DNA from 2 places in the Synechococcus sp. LTW-R genome. Region 2 is predicted to be linked to the other one. Evidence: predicted binding sites of a transcription regulator. Region 2 holds the regulator's gene; the other holds the start of a gene.
What was found. The regulator HrcA, encoded in region 2, represses chaperone genes, less so after heat shock. The targets are predictions, from matches to a motif close to TTAGCACTCNNNNNNNNNGAGTGCTAA.
Positions count from the first base shown of each region.

Region 1: a site for HrcA is predicted at 2,710-2,736, ahead of groES (co-chaperone GroES). Genes of this name have one in related genera too.

Region 1 covers NZ_CP059060.1:2,337,884-2,342,148, forward strand. Annotated here, with positions in the region: gene H0O22_RS12880 (rhomboid family intramembrane serine protease) at 1-593, opposite strand, end outside; gene atpC (ATP synthase F1 subunit epsilon) at 668-1,078, opposite strand; gene atpD (F0F1 ATP synthase subunit beta) at 1,095-2,555, opposite strand; gene groES (co-chaperone GroES) at 2,826-3,137, shown strand; gene groL (chaperonin GroEL) at 3,186-4,265, shown strand, end outside.
Region 2 covers NZ_CP059060.1:2,116,359-2,120,623, forward strand. Annotated here, with positions in the region: gene trpB (tryptophan synthase subunit beta) at 1-1,222, shown strand, start outside; gene H0O22_RS11715 (heat-inducible transcriptional repressor HrcA) at 1,215-2,213, opposite strand; gene H0O22_RS11720 (ABC transporter transmembrane domain-containing protein) at 2,252-4,265, opposite strand, start outside.

The DNA.
Region 1 (4,265 bases), 220 kb from region 2:
CTCCAGTGCTCCCGCAGCCTCTTCCCCCAGGGGCCGACGCCGAGACCGGCGAGGCCGAGGACCAGGACAACGCCCCCGCTCCAGCCCCAGCCCTCGAAGATCAGCCGATCCAGTTCTTGACCCAACCAGCTCAGCACCAGGGCGCCGCAGGCCGAGAGGGCCAGTCCAGGTGCCAGGGGTTCCAGACGGCGCAGGCTTGGCGTGAACCCCGCAAGCGGTTCGGGTTGTGGCGCTGGAGCGGTTGGGCGTGGTGCGGCTGTTGAAGCAGGAGCAGAGCGTTCGTTTACCGGCGACTCTTGGCCGCAGACCGCGTCGAGCAGATCCTGCAGCTCGGCTTGCACCTCGGCGGAGTAGGTCTGGCGGATGTGTGCGCCCAGGCTGGCGCGGGCACTGGCTTGGCTGGCGCCACTCCCATGCAGGAGTTGCAGCAGTAGGGGCTGATTGGCGAGGTCCCGGATCGGCCCTTTGAGGCCGTCCTCCGCGCCGATGGCATCAATGAGGCGGTTGGCGATCGCCCGACCGCTCTGGAGCGCCTCAGGGTCCTGGATCAGCCATTGGCGCAGCTGCCTGCCGAGAGTGGTGCCGAGGCCCATGGCTTGGGATCTGTGGGCTGAGCATAAAAAAGCGCCCCCGCGGGGGCGCTTGAGCGATCAAGGTGAGCCTGGACTCACTTGTTGAGGGTTGCGGCCTGCACCCGGGCGCGGGCACGGGAAAGGGCTTGTTGGGCCTTCAGCTTTTCGGTGCTGGCGGCTTGACCTTCGAACTGATTGGCGGCCGCGGTGGCTGCTTCCAGTTCTTTGTTGGCTTCATCAGCATTGATGGAGCTGCCGAGTTCAGCGGTGTTCACCAGAACGGTGACTTCATCCGCTTCGATCTCAGCGAAACCACCCTGAAGGGCAATGGCTTTCCAGTTGTTGTTCTCGCGAACCCGCAGCACCCCGTAGTCGAGGGCGGTGAGTAGGGAGACGTGACCGGGAAGGATGCCCAGTTGGCCAGTGGTGGAAGGAAGGATGACTTCGTCGGCGGGGCCGTCGAAGACGCTCTGGTCTGGAGCCAGAACGCGGAGGGTAAGAGACATCAGCTAACGCTCCGGATCAACCTTTGGCGTCGGCTTGGATCTTGGCGGCCTTGGCCTTCACTTCATCGATGTTGCCAACCAGATAGAAGGCAGCTTCGGGGAGGTGATCCAGTTCACCGGAGAGGACCATGTTGAAGCCCTTGATGGTGTCCTCGAGCTTCACGTACTTACCGGGCATGCCGGTGAAGATCTCAGCCACGAAGAAGGGCTGGGAGAGGAACTTCTCGATCTTGCGAGCGCGGTCCACGGTGCGACGGTCTTCCTCGGACAGTTCGTCCAGACCCAGAATCGCGATGATGTCCTGGAGCTCTTTGTAGCGCTGCAGGGTGGACTGCACGGCGCGGGCGGTGCGGTAATGCTCGTCACCCACGACGGAGGGCTGAAGCATGGTGCTGGTGGAGTCCAGGGGATCCACAGCGGGGTAGATGCCCTTGGAAGCCAGGCCGCGGTTCAGCACGGTGGTGGCGTCCAGGTGAGCAAAGGTGGTGGCAGGTGCGGGGTCGGTGAGGTCGTCCGCAGGCACATACACAGCCTGAATCGAGGTGATCGAACCCTCGAGGGTGGAGGTGATGCGCTCCTGCAGGCCACCCACGTCGGTGCCCAGGGTGGGCTGGTAGCCCACAGCGGAAGGCATGCGGCCGAGCAGTGCGGACACCTCGGAGCCGGCCTGCACGAAACGGAAGATGTTGTCGACGAACAGCAGCACGTCCTGCTTGTTCACGTCGCGGAAGTGCTCAGCCATGGTCAGAGCCGAGAGACCCACGCGCATGCGGGCGCCGGGGGGCTCGTTCATCTGGCCGTAGCAGAGGGCCACCTTCGACTTGGAGAGGTCGTCGGCGTTGATCACGCCGGACTCCTTGAATTCCTCGTAGAGGTCGTTGCCCTCACGGGTGCGCTCACCCACGCCACCGAACACGGACACACCGCCGTGCTCCTTAGCGATGTTGTTGATCAGCTCCTGGATCAACACGGTCTTGCCCACACCGGCGCCACCGAAGAGGCCGATCTTGCCGCCCTGGCGGTAAGGAGCCAGCAGGTCGATCACCTTGATGCCGGTTTCGAAGACCTTGGGCTTGGTCTCGAGGTCGGTCAGCTTGGGAGCTTCGCGGTGGATGGGAGCGGTGGCGGTGGCCTTCACCGGACCCTGCTCGTCGACGGGCTCGCCGAGCACGTTGAAGATGCGGCCGAGGGTGGCTTCACCCACGGGCACGGAGATGGGGGCGCCGGTGTCCAGGGCTTCCATGCCGCGAACCAGGCCGTCGGTGCCGCTCATGGCCACGGCGCGGACGCGGTGGTCGCCGAGCAGCTGTTGAACCTCAGCGGTCAGAGCAACGTCTTGACCAGCGGGGTTTTTGCCCTCGATGCGGAGAGCGTTGAAAATCTTGGGCAGCTTGCCGGCCGGAAATTCGACGTCGATCACCGGTCCGATGACCTGCCGGACGAGGCCTTTAGTGCCGGTGGCAGTAGCAGCAGCCATTTAAAGGAGAAGTAGCAGGGCGCGCAGCGGGACCAATCCCACTTGAAGCGGCGCAAACATACCACCGCGCCCCGTCGCTCCGTCACCCCTCCCCAGCCCTGTTCGGTCACCCGCCCCGCTAGGTGGTTGTGGACGAGGGAAGCGCGCCCATAACTTGGCACTCAAGGGATGCGAGTGCTAACTCGCGTTCCCAGGCGTGATTACGCCGCGACCCTGGCAGCGTCTCTGGCGCCATGCCAATGGTTTCGCCACCCAACCCGAATTCCATCCATGGCTGCTGTTTCCCTCAGCGTTTCCACCGTCAAGCCCCTGGGCGATCGCATCTTCATCAAGGTCTCCGAGTCCGAAGAGAAGACCGCCGGCGGCATCCTTCTGCCTGACTCCGCCAAAGAAAAGCCCCAGGTGGGTGAAGTGGTGCAGGTGGGCCCCGGCAAGCGCAACGACGACGGTTCCCGTCAGGCTCCTGAAGTGAGCGTTGGCGACAAGGTCCTCTACAGCAAGTACGCCGGCACCGACATCAAGCTCGGCAGCGACGAGTACGTGCTCCTGTCTGAGAAGGACATCCTGGCTGTCGTCAGCTGAGTCCGACCCGTTTTTTCCTAACCCCACTTTTCGCGAGAACCGCCTCCCATGGCTAAGCGCATCATTTACAACGAGCAGGCTCGCCGCGCTCTGGAAAAAGGCATTGACATCCTGGCCGAGTCCGTTGCCGTGACCCTCGGCCCCAAAGGCCGAAACGTCGTCCTCGAGAAGAAGTTCGGCGCTCCTCAGATCATCAATGACGGCGTCACAATCGCCAAGGAGATTGAGCTCGAGGATCACATCGAGAACACCGGTGTTGCCCTGATCCGTCAGGCCGCCTCCAAGACCAACGATGCCGCCGGTGACGGCACCACCACCGCGACCGTCCTGGCCCACGCCATGGTCAAGTCCGGTCTGCGCAATGTCGCTGCTGGCGCCAACGCCATCACCCTGAAGAAGGGCATCGACAAGGCTGCTGAGTTCCTGGTCGAGAAGATCAAGGAGAACGCCAAGCCCATCAGCGACTCCAACGCGATCGCTCAGGTCGGCACCATCTCCGCTGGCAACGACGAGGAAGTCGGCCGCATGATCGCCGACGCCATGGACAAAGTCGGCAAAGAGGGTGTGATCTCCCTCGAGGAAGGCAAGTCGATGACCACCGAACTGGAGGTCACCGAAGGCATGCGCTTCGACAAGGGCTACATCTCCCCTTACTTCGCCACCGACACCGAGCGGATGGAAGCGGTTCTGGAGGAGCCCTACATCCTGCTGACCGACAAGAAGATCGGTCTGGTGCAGGACCTCGTGCCCGTGCTCGAGCAGATCGCCCGCACCGGCAAGCCTCTGCTGATCATTGCTGAGGACATCGAGAAGGAAGCCCTGGCCACCCTCGTGGTGAACCGTCTGCGTGGCGTCCTGAACGTGGCCGCTGTGAAGGCCCCTGGTTTCGGCGATCGCCGTAAGGCCATGCTCGAGGACATCGCTGTTCTCACCAACGGTCAGCTGATCACCGAGGACGCAGGCCTCAAGCTGGAGAACACCAAGCTGGAGATGCTGGGCACCGCCCGCCGCATCACCATCAACAAAGACACCACCACCATCGTGGCCGAAGGCAACGAGGTGGCAGTGAAGGCCCGCTGCGAGCAGATCCGCAAGCAGATGGACGAAACCGACTCCACCTACGACAAG
Region 2 (4,265 bases):
GGCGGAACTGGCCCTGGAGTCCAGGCCCAACAGCATGGGTCGCTACGGCCAGTTCGGTGGTCAGTACGTCCCCGAAACCCTTATTCCCGCCCTGGCGGAACTGGAGCAGGCCGCGGCGGAGGCCTGGAAGGATCCTGCCTTCACCGACCGGCTCAACCATCTGCTGCGCACCTACGTTGGCCGGCCCAACCCCCTCTATGAAGCGGAGCGGCTCAGCGAGCACTACCGCCGCCCCGAGGGCGGTCCGCGCATTTGGCTGAAGCGTGAGGACCTGAACCACACCGGCGCCCACAAGATCAATAACGCCCTCGGGCAGGCCCTCCTGGCCCTGCGGATGGGCAAGAAGCGGATCATTGCGGAAACCGGTGCCGGTCAGCACGGTGTGGCCACGGCCACGGTCTGTGCCCGCTTCGGCCTCGAGTGTGTCGTCTACATGGGCGCCGAGGACATGCGCCGTCAGGCCCTGAACGTCTTCCGGATGCGCCTGCTCGGGGCCACGGTTCAGCCCGTGACGGCGGGCACGGCCACTCTGAAGGACGCCACCAGTGAGGCGATCCGCGATTGGGTGACCAATGTGGAGACCACCCACTACATCCTCGGTTCCGTCGCTGGCCCCCATCCCTTCCCGATGTTGGTGCGTGACTTCCACGCTGTGATCGGCGAGGAAACCAAGCGCCAGTGCCATGAGGCCTTCGGCCGCAACCCCGATGTGTTGGTGGCCTGTGTGGGCGGTGGCTCCAACGCCATGGGGCTGTTCCATCCCTTTGTCCCCGACACCAACGTCCGCTTGATCGGTGTCGAAGCCGCCGGCGACGGTGTCCCGACGGGCCGCCACGCCGCGACCATCACCGAAGGCCGTCTGGGTGTGCTCCACGGCGCCATGAGCCTGCTGCTGCAGGACAGCGAAGGGCAGGTGCAAGAGGCCCACTCGATCAGCGCGGGCCTGGACTATCCCGGCGTGGGCCCCGAGCACAGCTACCTCAAGACCATCGGCCGGGCCGAGTACGGCGCCGTGACGGATGCAGAGGCCTTGGACGCCCTGCAGCTGCTCTGTCAGCTCGAGGGCATCATTCCCGCGCTGGAGACCGCCCACGCTTTCGCCTGGCTCGACAAGCTCTGCCCGACCTTGGCCCCTGGCACCGAGGTGGTCCTCAACCTCTCCGGCCGCGGCGACAAGGACGTCAACACCGTGGCCGATCGCTTCGGCAGCGCCCTCAGCTGAGCAGGCGGTCGAGATACCCCGCGACGCCTTCTACCGCTGAACGCGCGGTGGAATAGGCCATCCGCATCGGACCGATCAGGGCCACCTGGCCGCTCGCTCCGGTGCGGCTGCCATAGCTGGCCTGCACCACGGCGCAGTGCTGCAGGGCGGGATGGGGATGCTCTGAGCCAATCCAGACCCCACCGTGACCGCTGGCGGCTTCGCTTTGCAGGACCTGCTGAGGCTCCAGCTCCACGAGCTGCAGCAGCGGTTTCAGGCTCGAGCTGCTTTGGAACTCGGGTTGTCCGAGCAGCCCGGCCACCCCGAGGCTCACCGCCCCTTCGCCGCCACCGCCCCGGGCCAGGCTGTGGCTGCTCAGGCCCTGACGGAGGAGTTCGCCGCTGCTGCCCAGTTGGCTCGGCAGGGCCTTCCAGTTCAGGCGGCCGGCGCCCCCTTGGAGTTGATCGCTGGCCCAGCGCTCCAGGGCCGGCACCTGGGCCCCGAGTTCCTCGGGCATCCGCAGGTTCAAGCAGCTGGCCGCCGCCCCCTTTTCCACGAGCAGCACCAGCAGCCGGTCGTTGCTCGGCACCAGGCGGAGCGTCTCGAGGCTTCCCCCGAGTTCCTGGGGCCGCGTGATCAGGCTCATCAAGCCCGTGAGGTCCGCGAGGCGGCGGGCGAGTTGCAGCAGCAGGTCATCCAGGGCCGCCCACTGGAGACTCAGTCCCGTGAGTTCGCGGCTGAGTTGGCTGGCGGCGGCCCCGGGGGCGGGCAGCAGGCAGTCGACGTAGTGGCGATAGCCCAGTTGGCTCGGGACGCGGCCGGCGGAGGTGTGCGGTTGGGTGAGCAGTCCGCGCTGCTCCAGGGCGCCCATCGCCGAGCGCACCGTGGCCGGGCTGGCCTTCAGGCCAAAGCGCCGCACCAGGGTTTGGCTGCCGACGGGCTCCGTGGTGTCGACGTAGTGCTGCACCGTCGCCTGAAGCACCTCCTGTTGCCGGCGGGGCAGGGGCTGCAAAACGGTGCATCAGAGCCGCTGGGCGGATGCTACGGGGCCTAAACGCTGGCGCGTGCTGAATGCAGGAAAAAGCGGCGGTAGTCCGGGTCCTGATCCAGCAAATCCAGGAAGCGATCGCGGTCCAGCCGCAGCAGCAGGCCATCCCCCCGTGCCCGCACCGTGACGGCCCGTGGTTGGTCCTCGATCAGGCCGGCATCGCCGAAGAAGTCCCCCTCTTCCACCAGCCCTTGCTTGATCGGAATCCCGCCCCAGAGGTCGTCTTGCAGCACCTCCAAGGTGCCGGCCACCACGACGTAAAAGGCATCCGGCGCGTCCCCTTCGCGGAAGACCTCCTCGCCGTGGCGGATGCGGTCGCTGACAAATTCCGCGGCCAGCCAGTGCAACAGCTTTGGATCCACCCCATGGAAGAGGGGGATCGTGGCCAGGCGCTCGGGCGTGATCCGCACCCGTTGCGACAGGTTGAAGCCGCTCATCTGGCGGTGCCAGAAGGAGGCATAGAGCCCGCCTGCGGCCAAGAGGTCGTTGTGGTGCCCGAGCTCCACCACCTGGCCGCGATCGATCACGGCGATCTGATCCATGGCCGCCGCCGCCCGCAGCCGGTGCAGGACGGAGACCACCGTGCGGCCCGCGCTGAGCCGGCGCAGGGTGGCGTTGATGGCCTCTTCGGTGCTGGGGTCGAGGGCGCTGGTGGCCTCATCCAGCAGGAGCAGCCTCGGGTTGCGCACGATTGCCCGGGCGATGGCGATCCGTTGCTTTTGGCCGCCGGAGAGGCGACCGCCGCCGGAGCCCACCGGGGTATGTAAGCCCTCCGGCAGGGTCTGGATGAGGTCCCCCAGCTCGGCGGCTAAGGCCGCCTCCAGCACCTCCTGATCGCTGGCCTCGAGGCGGCCCAGTCGGATGTTGTCGGCGATGGAGAGATCAAAAAGCACCGTCTCCTGGGGCACCAAGGCCACCTGCTCAAGCCATTGGCCGCGGTCGGTCTCGCTGAGGGGAATCCCATCGACCCGCAGGCAGCCGCGTTGCGGTTCGATCTGCCGCAGCAGCAGCCGCAGCACCGTGCTTTTCCCCCCTCCGCTGGGACCCACCAGGGCCAGGGAGCTGTTGGCGGGGATGGTCAGGTTGAACTGGCTGAGCCCGCCGCCACCGGGGTAGCGGAACTGCACCTGCTCGATGACCAGCTGCTGCCGCAGGTCCGGTGGGCGGGGCTCAATCCCCCGGGCCACCGCCGGCCGTTGCTCGGAGCGCCGCGCCGCCGGCAACTCGTGCTCCAGCAGGTTCAGGGCGGTCGTGGCGGCCTGCAGCGGCAGCAGGGAGGCCCCCAGTTGCCACATGCCACTGACCATGGCGGTGGCGATCCCGAGGGCCGAGACCAGTTGCCCGACCGTGAGCTGTTGCTCCAGCACCAGCCAGGTGCCGAGGGCGAACACGCTGACCAGGGTGAGCATCGCGGAGGCGGTCAGGGCGGCCTGCTGGAGGCCCGACACCGCCCCGACCCGTTGGGCCCAGCGCATCAACTCCCGGTTGCGTCGATTGAATTCCGAGCGGGTGGGACTGCGCAGGCCAAAGAGATCCACGAGCTCCCGGCTGCGCAGGCGCTCGCTGGCGTAACTGAGCAGCAGGCCGGCCTGCTCGACCCGTGCCTCTTCCCGCCGGGCCAGGGCCGGGGTGAAGGCCACCTGACTGACAAGCAGCAGCGGGGTGAGCACGATCGCCACCAAGGCGAGCCGCCAGTCGCTGGTGAAGAGCAGCAGAACCCCCAACAACAGCTGGGCCACGGTCCAGGTGAACAGCGGCAGCTGGGTGACCACCACGTTCTCGAGGGTGGGAATCTGCAGGGCCAGTAGGCCCTGCTCACTGCCTTCGCTGCTGCCGTCGCTCGGGTTGGGTTGCTCCAGGAGATGCCCGAACAGCCGCTGGCGAAAGCTTGTTCCCAGTTGGCTTCCCAGGGCTGCAAACAAACGGATGGAGAGGCCATTGCAGGCCACCGCCACCAGCAGCCAGGCGCACGGCAGCAGGACGAGCAACGCCACCGGCGGGCCCCCGCTGGCTTTG